DNA from 2 places in the Bacillus sp. N5-665 genome. Region 1 is predicted to be linked to the other one. Evidence: riboswitches for the same ligand, from Rfam matches in the RefSeq annotation. Region 1 holds a riboswitch; the other holds the start of a gene.
What was found. Region 1 has a riboswitch for S-adenosylmethionine ahead of mtnW (2,3-diketo-5-methylthiopentyl-1-phosphate enolase). Riboswitches for the same ligand answer to the same signal wherever they lie in the genome.
Positions count from the first base shown of each region.

Region 1 (3,377 bases):
AATTGTATAAATTCATGAAAACCACTACGGATTTCAGCAGTTTCTATTAAAAATTGAATCATATCATCGTGTAGACTAGTAGGTATTAATTGAAATAATTGAGAAACACCTTCTTGAATAGACAGCTCTTGTGATAAAATTCTATTCTTTACTTCTTCGGCTTCTGGTGGTGCAAATTTTTCCATAATGGACATAATGTTATCATTATTTGTAATCGTGCCATCGAAATCACAAAATACTTGAATACTCATAATTTCACCCCATGAGAGGGATTTCCCCATATTTGAAGTGCACTATGCAAATTTATGTCATCTACTTCATGGAGTGGTGTATTTTGCAAAGTAGCATTAATTGCAGTATGGAAAGCTTTACCGCCCCCTTGCGCTCCACTCGGATGTCCATGTATCCCGCCGCCAGCATTAATAACAACATCTTTACCGAAATCTCGTAGAATAAAGGGAACGAAACCAGGGTGAATACCAGCAGACGGAACAGAAAAACTCTTCTTGAAAAATGCATCGTCTTCAGTTAAATATTTTGAGATAGCAAGAGCCTCCTCTTTTTCTAGAGCAACACTTCCGTATGGAGATGGGAATAATGAAAAGTCAGCCCCAGCATAACGTAGTAGCTTTCCTAGTAATAATGGAGAGGAAACTCCATATAACTTGGATGCTGAATAAGCACCACTTACAGCAGGGTGTGCCATAATAGGAACTGGGATTTCATCATCTTCTGCAAGTGATTGTAGTACATCTAGTCCGTAAGCAAATACGTTAAATAATAGAATATCTGCCCCAGCTTGCACTGCGCGTTTCGCATTTTCTTTTAAATCAAAAGTTCGTCCTGTTAAATTTACGGCATATAACGTTTTATGTCCGTATGTTTCATATACGGATTGTAAAACTTCTTTTCCAGATACAATGCGTTTCGTAAGTGGTGTTAATGTATTCTCAAATAATATTTCATCATCTTTTACTATATCTACACGACCAATTGCTTGATCGCGTAATTGCGTTTTTAAATAACCAATATTTCGTCCAATCATTCCTTTAAAAATACTCATTAAAAGGGGACGCTCATGCACTTGTAAAAGATTTCGAATACCATCTATCCCGAATTTTGGACCAGGGAAATATTGTTTTAACTCGTCTGAAAATGTTAAGTCGATTAATTTCACTTCACCATCAAGTGATAGCTTTCCGAATGTAGTTGTTAAAATTGCTGGTAAGTCCGGACTGAAGTTTAATAACGGATATTCGATTTTAATAATCCCGCGTTTAACTTTTTTACGTAAATACGAATTGGTATGTTCTTGTTCAGCTAGTTCCTCAACATGAATGACGTTGCCTTTATGGTGTTTTAATTGTTCTTGCAATAAGTGTGGCAAATGAGTCCAAGAGCCAATTGTTAAACCGAGTGCAATTTGCTCGGCCTTTTTTTCTAAGTTATGTGAATCATCATGGATTAAATACGTTGCTATAATTCCGCTCATTGTTAAAACCTCCTAGTTAAATAAAAAAACCTCTCAGCTAAGGAGAGGTTTTTTTACAACCAGCTCCTTATCTGTCAGCATAATGCTGCGAGAATTAGCACCGTGTCTACAATTGTAGATCGGTTGCCGGGTTTCGTCGGGCTCGTCCCTCCACCTGCTCTTGATAAGAAGTATTTAGAAATGTTTAAATTTTTAAGATAACTGAATTTTGTCAGATATTTTTCATGTTGTCAATTATTTTTTGAAAAAATTTAATTTATCAATTCGATTAATGGCTTCTCGTAATCTATCTTCTGTATGCAAGAGACCAACACGGACATATCCTTCGCCATGTTCACCAAATCCAACACCAGGAGCAACTGCAACGTGTGCTTTTTCTAGTAAAATATCAGAAAATTGCTCAGATGTATATCCTTTCGGAACAGGAAGCCATGCAAAGAATGAGCCTGTTGGAATATCTACATTCCAACCAATTGAGTGACAAGCTGAAACAAGAGCGTTTCTTCGAGATTCGTAACTATTTACAAGGTCTATTACGCAAGACTGTGAACTTAATAGTGCTTCGCGGGCAGCATCTTGAACTGCACCAAAAATACTAACATACATATGATCTTGTAATAAGTTAATTGTCTCAATCACACTTTCATTCCCTACAGCAAAAGCGATGCGCCATCCAGCCATATTGAAAGTTTTCGATAGAGTGTAAATTTCAATACCTGTATCTTTACCACCGTCTGCTTGCAAGAAACTAACAGGTTTTTGACCATCGAATCCAATAGCACCGTAAGCAAAATCATGAATGACTAATATATTATGTTTATTAGCAAAATGAATGGTTTCATCAAAGAAATCTTTTGATGCAGTAGCACCGGTAGGATTATTTGGATAGTTTAAAAACATTAACTTTGCACGCTCAGCGGTAGTGGCATCAATTTTTGTATAATCTGGTAAAAAATTATTTTCTGCAATAAGCGGCATTGTTTCAAATTGTGCTTTTGCTAAAGCAACTCCTGATAAATAATCTGGATAGCCTGGATCTGGAACGAGAATAGTATCACCAGGGTTTGTAAAACAAAGTGGTAATTCTACTAATCCAGCTTTTCCACCAAACAAAATAGCAACTTCTGTTTTTGGATTTACTACTACATCATATTCGCGTTGATAGAATGTTGCCACGGCTTCTTTTAAACTTTCGTGTCCGCGAAATGGCGGATATTTATGATGAATGGTCTTTTCAGCAGCATCTTGTAAAGCTTTTACGATATGCTGCGGTGTTGGTTGATCTGGATTACCTTGACCAAGATTAATAACATCGTGACCAGCTGCTACGACTTTGTTAACTTTTGCAACAAGTGAAGCGAAAAATTGTGTTGGCAATGATGTTACTATCTCAGAAGGTTGAAATAATTTCATACTTTCCACCTCTTTTGAAAGTTGTTACAATTCTAGTGACAAATGATATAATCTTTCCAGTATTTTGTAAAGAAAAAATTATGAATGGGGCTGACAAAATGAAAGTCGCATGTATTCAAATGGACATTGTCTTTGGAGATGTAGAAAAAAATATTGAGAATGCTAAAAATAAAATAAGCGAAGCGATGAAGGAAAGACCAGACGTTATTGTCTTACCAGAACTATGGACAACGGGATATGATTTAACGAGGCTTACTGAAATTGCAGATAGGGATGGATTGCAAACGAAAGAAAAGCTGAAAGAATGGTCGAAGCAATATGGTGTACATATTGTCGGTGGGTCTATAGCGAAGCAAACAGAGCAAGGTGTTACAAATACAATGTATGTGGTAAACAAGGAAGGAGAACTAGTCAATGAATATAGTAAAGTACATTTATTTCAGCTTATGGATGAACATAAATATTTAATCGC
Region 1 is NZ_CP093325.1:1,369,304-1,372,680, forward strand. It holds gene mtnX (2-hydroxy-3-keto-5-methylthiopentenyl-1-phosphate phosphatase) at 1-251, opposite strand, end outside; gene mtnW (2,3-diketo-5-methylthiopentyl-1-phosphate enolase) at 248-1,492, opposite strand; SAM riboswitch class I at 1,557-1,662, opposite strand; gene MNO09_RS09625 (pyridoxal phosphate-dependent aminotransferase) at 1,727-2,905, opposite strand; gene MNO09_RS09630 (carbon-nitrogen family hydrolase) at 2,920-3,377, shown strand, end outside.

Region 2 (3,377 bases), 1.7 Mb from region 1:
TTAATATATGGCTTCGCATTTTCATTCTTTGGATCTTCTAAGAAAATTGGATCCTTCGCTGGATCTAATCCAGCTTGACCAGCAACACCGTTATTAATAACTGAAGCTGCAACATCTTTTAATACACGAGGTGTTTGCTGTGCGATAACCGGTGTAATTTTTAACTTCTTCGGATTTTCAGCAATGCCGCTTGGATCTCCGAATAAGCCAAAGTCTTTCTTAAGCTTTAATAATCCAGCTGCATCAAGAAGTTTTAATGCACGAGCTTGGTTCGTTGGATCATTTGGAATCGCAATTTCTGAACCATCTGGAATTTCATTTGCCTTCTTATATTTTTCAGAGTATAAGCCCATTGGTGCAATTTGCGTTGTACCAACAGCTGTAATATCTAACTTATGCTCTTTTTTAAATTGCTCTAAGAAAGCAACGTGCTGGAATGAGTTTAGTTCAATATCTCCATCAGCTAACGCTTTATTTGGCGTTGTGTAATCAGAGAACTCAACCAGTTTAATTTTAATTCCCTCTTTTTCAGCTTTTTTCTTTAAAATTTCCCAAGCGTCTCCATCTGTTCCGGTTACGCCAACGCGAACTACTTTCTCTTTTGCTCCTGCCCCCGTGTCTCCACTTGAGCAGCCGCTTAACGCTGAAATTCCTACAATCGCTGATAATGCAAATGCTAAAATTTTCTTCATTTTCTTTTCCCCTCTTCCTTTTTATGTTCTGCGTAAAAAGACTTTCGCAAAGTAGTTTCCTAAATTTTGAGCTACCTGTACAAGAATAATAAGTAAAACGACCGTTACGAACATAACTGATGTATCAAAACGTTGATAACCATATGTCATCGCTAAGTCACCAAGACCGCCACCACCGACAAGCCCAGCAACTGCAGAAAATTCAATTAAACCAACTGTCATAAACGTAACACCTAAAATCAATGGCGCTAACGCTTCTGGCACAAGGATTTCAAAAACAATTCTAATTGGTGAAGCCCCCATCGCTTGAGCTGCTTCAATGACTCCCTTTGGAACTGAAACAAGGTTTGTTTCAACCATTCTAGCAATACCGATTGATGCAACTAACGTCATCGGAAAGATTGCTGCTGCTGTTCCAATCGTCGTTCCGATAACACTTCTTGTTAGTGGGCTTAAAGCTACTAAGAAGATAATGAATGGAACCGGACGAATTGTGTTAATAATGATATTAAGAATAGAAAAGACCCATTTATTTTCTAAAAAGTTCCCTTTTCTCGTTACATATAATAGTAAACCTAGAGGTATACCAAGAATTGTAGCAAATATAAGGGTTACAATTACCATTAAGAGGGTATCCCCCGTCGCATCTACTATGCGGGGCCAAAATATACTCCAATCAACTCGCATGAGCTTCTACCTCCTTCAGCTGCACTTGTAGTCGTAGATGTTGTAATGCTTTTTGAATTTCTTTCTGCTCACCTTGCAGTTCTACAAGTAGATTTCCAAATAGCACATTTTGAAGTTCAATAATATTTCCGTACAGTACGTTTACATCGACGTTATAGTTTTTCGCGATATATGATAGTACCGGCTGCCCTGTCTCTTCACCAGTAAATGTTAAGCGATAAATTTGTCCACCATTTTGAATTTTCCCTAGAACACTTTCCGGTAAATGATCATTAATAATGGAGCGTACAAAGTTTTGAGTTGTCTTTGTTTTTGGTTGTGTGAAAACGTCAAACAGTTTTCCTTCTTCAATAACCTTTCCCTTCTCCATTACAGCTACACGGTGACAAATTTCTTTCACAACATGCATTTCATGTGTAATGAGTAGAATCGTTACATTGTATTCTCGATTTACTTTCTTTAATAAGTTCAGAATCTCTGTCGTTGTTTCTGGATCTAAAGCTGATGTTGCCTCATCACATATAAGAATGTCTGGCGATGTTGCAAGTGCTCTAGCAATGCCAACACGTTGCTTTTGACCACCTGATAGTTGCTCTGGATAATAGTTTGCTTTATCTTCTAATCCTACAAACTTCAGCAGTTCATTTACTCTTTCTTTTATCTCATTCTTTGGTACTTTCGCTAACTTTAATGGGTATGCAATATTCCCAAACACTGTTCTTGAATTAAATAAATTAAAACTTTGAAAAATCATCCCGATTCTTTGTCTTAGCTTTCGTAATTCTTTCGTCGATAGTGATGTAATATCTTTATCATCTATTGAAATCGTTCCTGCCGTTGGTTTCTCTAACATATTTACTAGGCGTAATAACGTACTCTTTCCAGCGCCACTAAAACCGATGATACCGAAAATTTCGCCCTTCTCAACTGATAACGTTACATCCTCCACCGCATGAACAGATTGCCCACCTGATTCATATACTTTACTTACATTGTTAAAAGAAATCATTTTCTTCCCTCCTATATGCTGTAAAAACTTGAAGTAGAGCTTTCGAGGTAAAATAAAAAGTGCTCTCCTTCTTATCAACCGTAAAGATAAGAAGGAGAGCACTTATATGTACTCGTTCACATCTTCTCATCTTCCAAGCCTTTCATAGGCTTGCTGGAGTTAGCACGGTATTAAAAAACCCGTTGCTGAGGTATCGTAGGGCCAGTCCCTCCACCTCTCTGGATAAGAATGTATCGATTTAATTGTCGTTTAATTAATTCTCATTATAGAACTCAGAATAATAAGAGTCAATACATTTTTTAGAAAAATATTAATTATCCCTCTATTAAAATTTTCAAATAAAAAATCACATACAATAATGATTTTTAAAGTTATGTTAAATTCTCCTCCTTCATATTTTTTAAAAGGAGAATCCTTTCTATAAATTGAATACCATTATTTGAATATGAAATCGGAGGAAGATAAATATATGAAAACAGCTCTTTTACTCGTTGATATTCAAAATGATTATTTTCCACATGGAAAGATGGAATTGCGTAATCCAGTAGAAGCAAGCCAATATGCTAGTCAGCTGCTACAACTCTTTAGAACGAAAAACGAACCTATTTTTCATATCCAACATGTAGCAATAAAAGATGACGCTACTTTTTTCCTACCCAATACAGAAGGTGTACATATTCATGAAAGCGTACGTCCACTTAGAGAAGAAACCGTTATACTCAAACATTATCCAAATAGTTTTCGCGAAACTGATCTTCTAGAACAATTACAACGTTTAGACATTGAGCACGTCATCATATGCGGGATGATGACTCATATGTGTATTGATGCTACCGTAAGGGCTGCTTTTGATTTCGGCTTTCCATGTACCGTTATACATGATGCTTGTGCTACAAAAGATCTTTCTTTTAAGAATGCTACTATACCGGCCGTTTATATTCATAACACAATTTTGGCTAGTTTAAATGGAGTATATGCAACTGTAATGA
Region 2 is NZ_CP093325.1:5,185,283-5,188,659, forward strand. It holds gene MNO09_RS29145 (MetQ/NlpA family ABC transporter substrate-binding protein) at 1-692, opposite strand, end outside; gene MNO09_RS29150 (methionine ABC transporter permease) at 714-1,379, opposite strand; gene MNO09_RS29155 (methionine ABC transporter ATP-binding protein) at 1,369-2,388, opposite strand; SAM riboswitch class I at 2,512-2,617, opposite strand; gene MNO09_RS29160 (cysteine hydrolase family protein) at 2,858-3,377, shown strand, end outside.
Region 2: another riboswitch for S-adenosylmethionine. It lies ahead of MNO09_RS29155 (methionine ABC transporter ATP-binding protein); the one in region 1 lies ahead of mtnW (2,3-diketo-5-methylthiopentyl-1-phosphate enolase).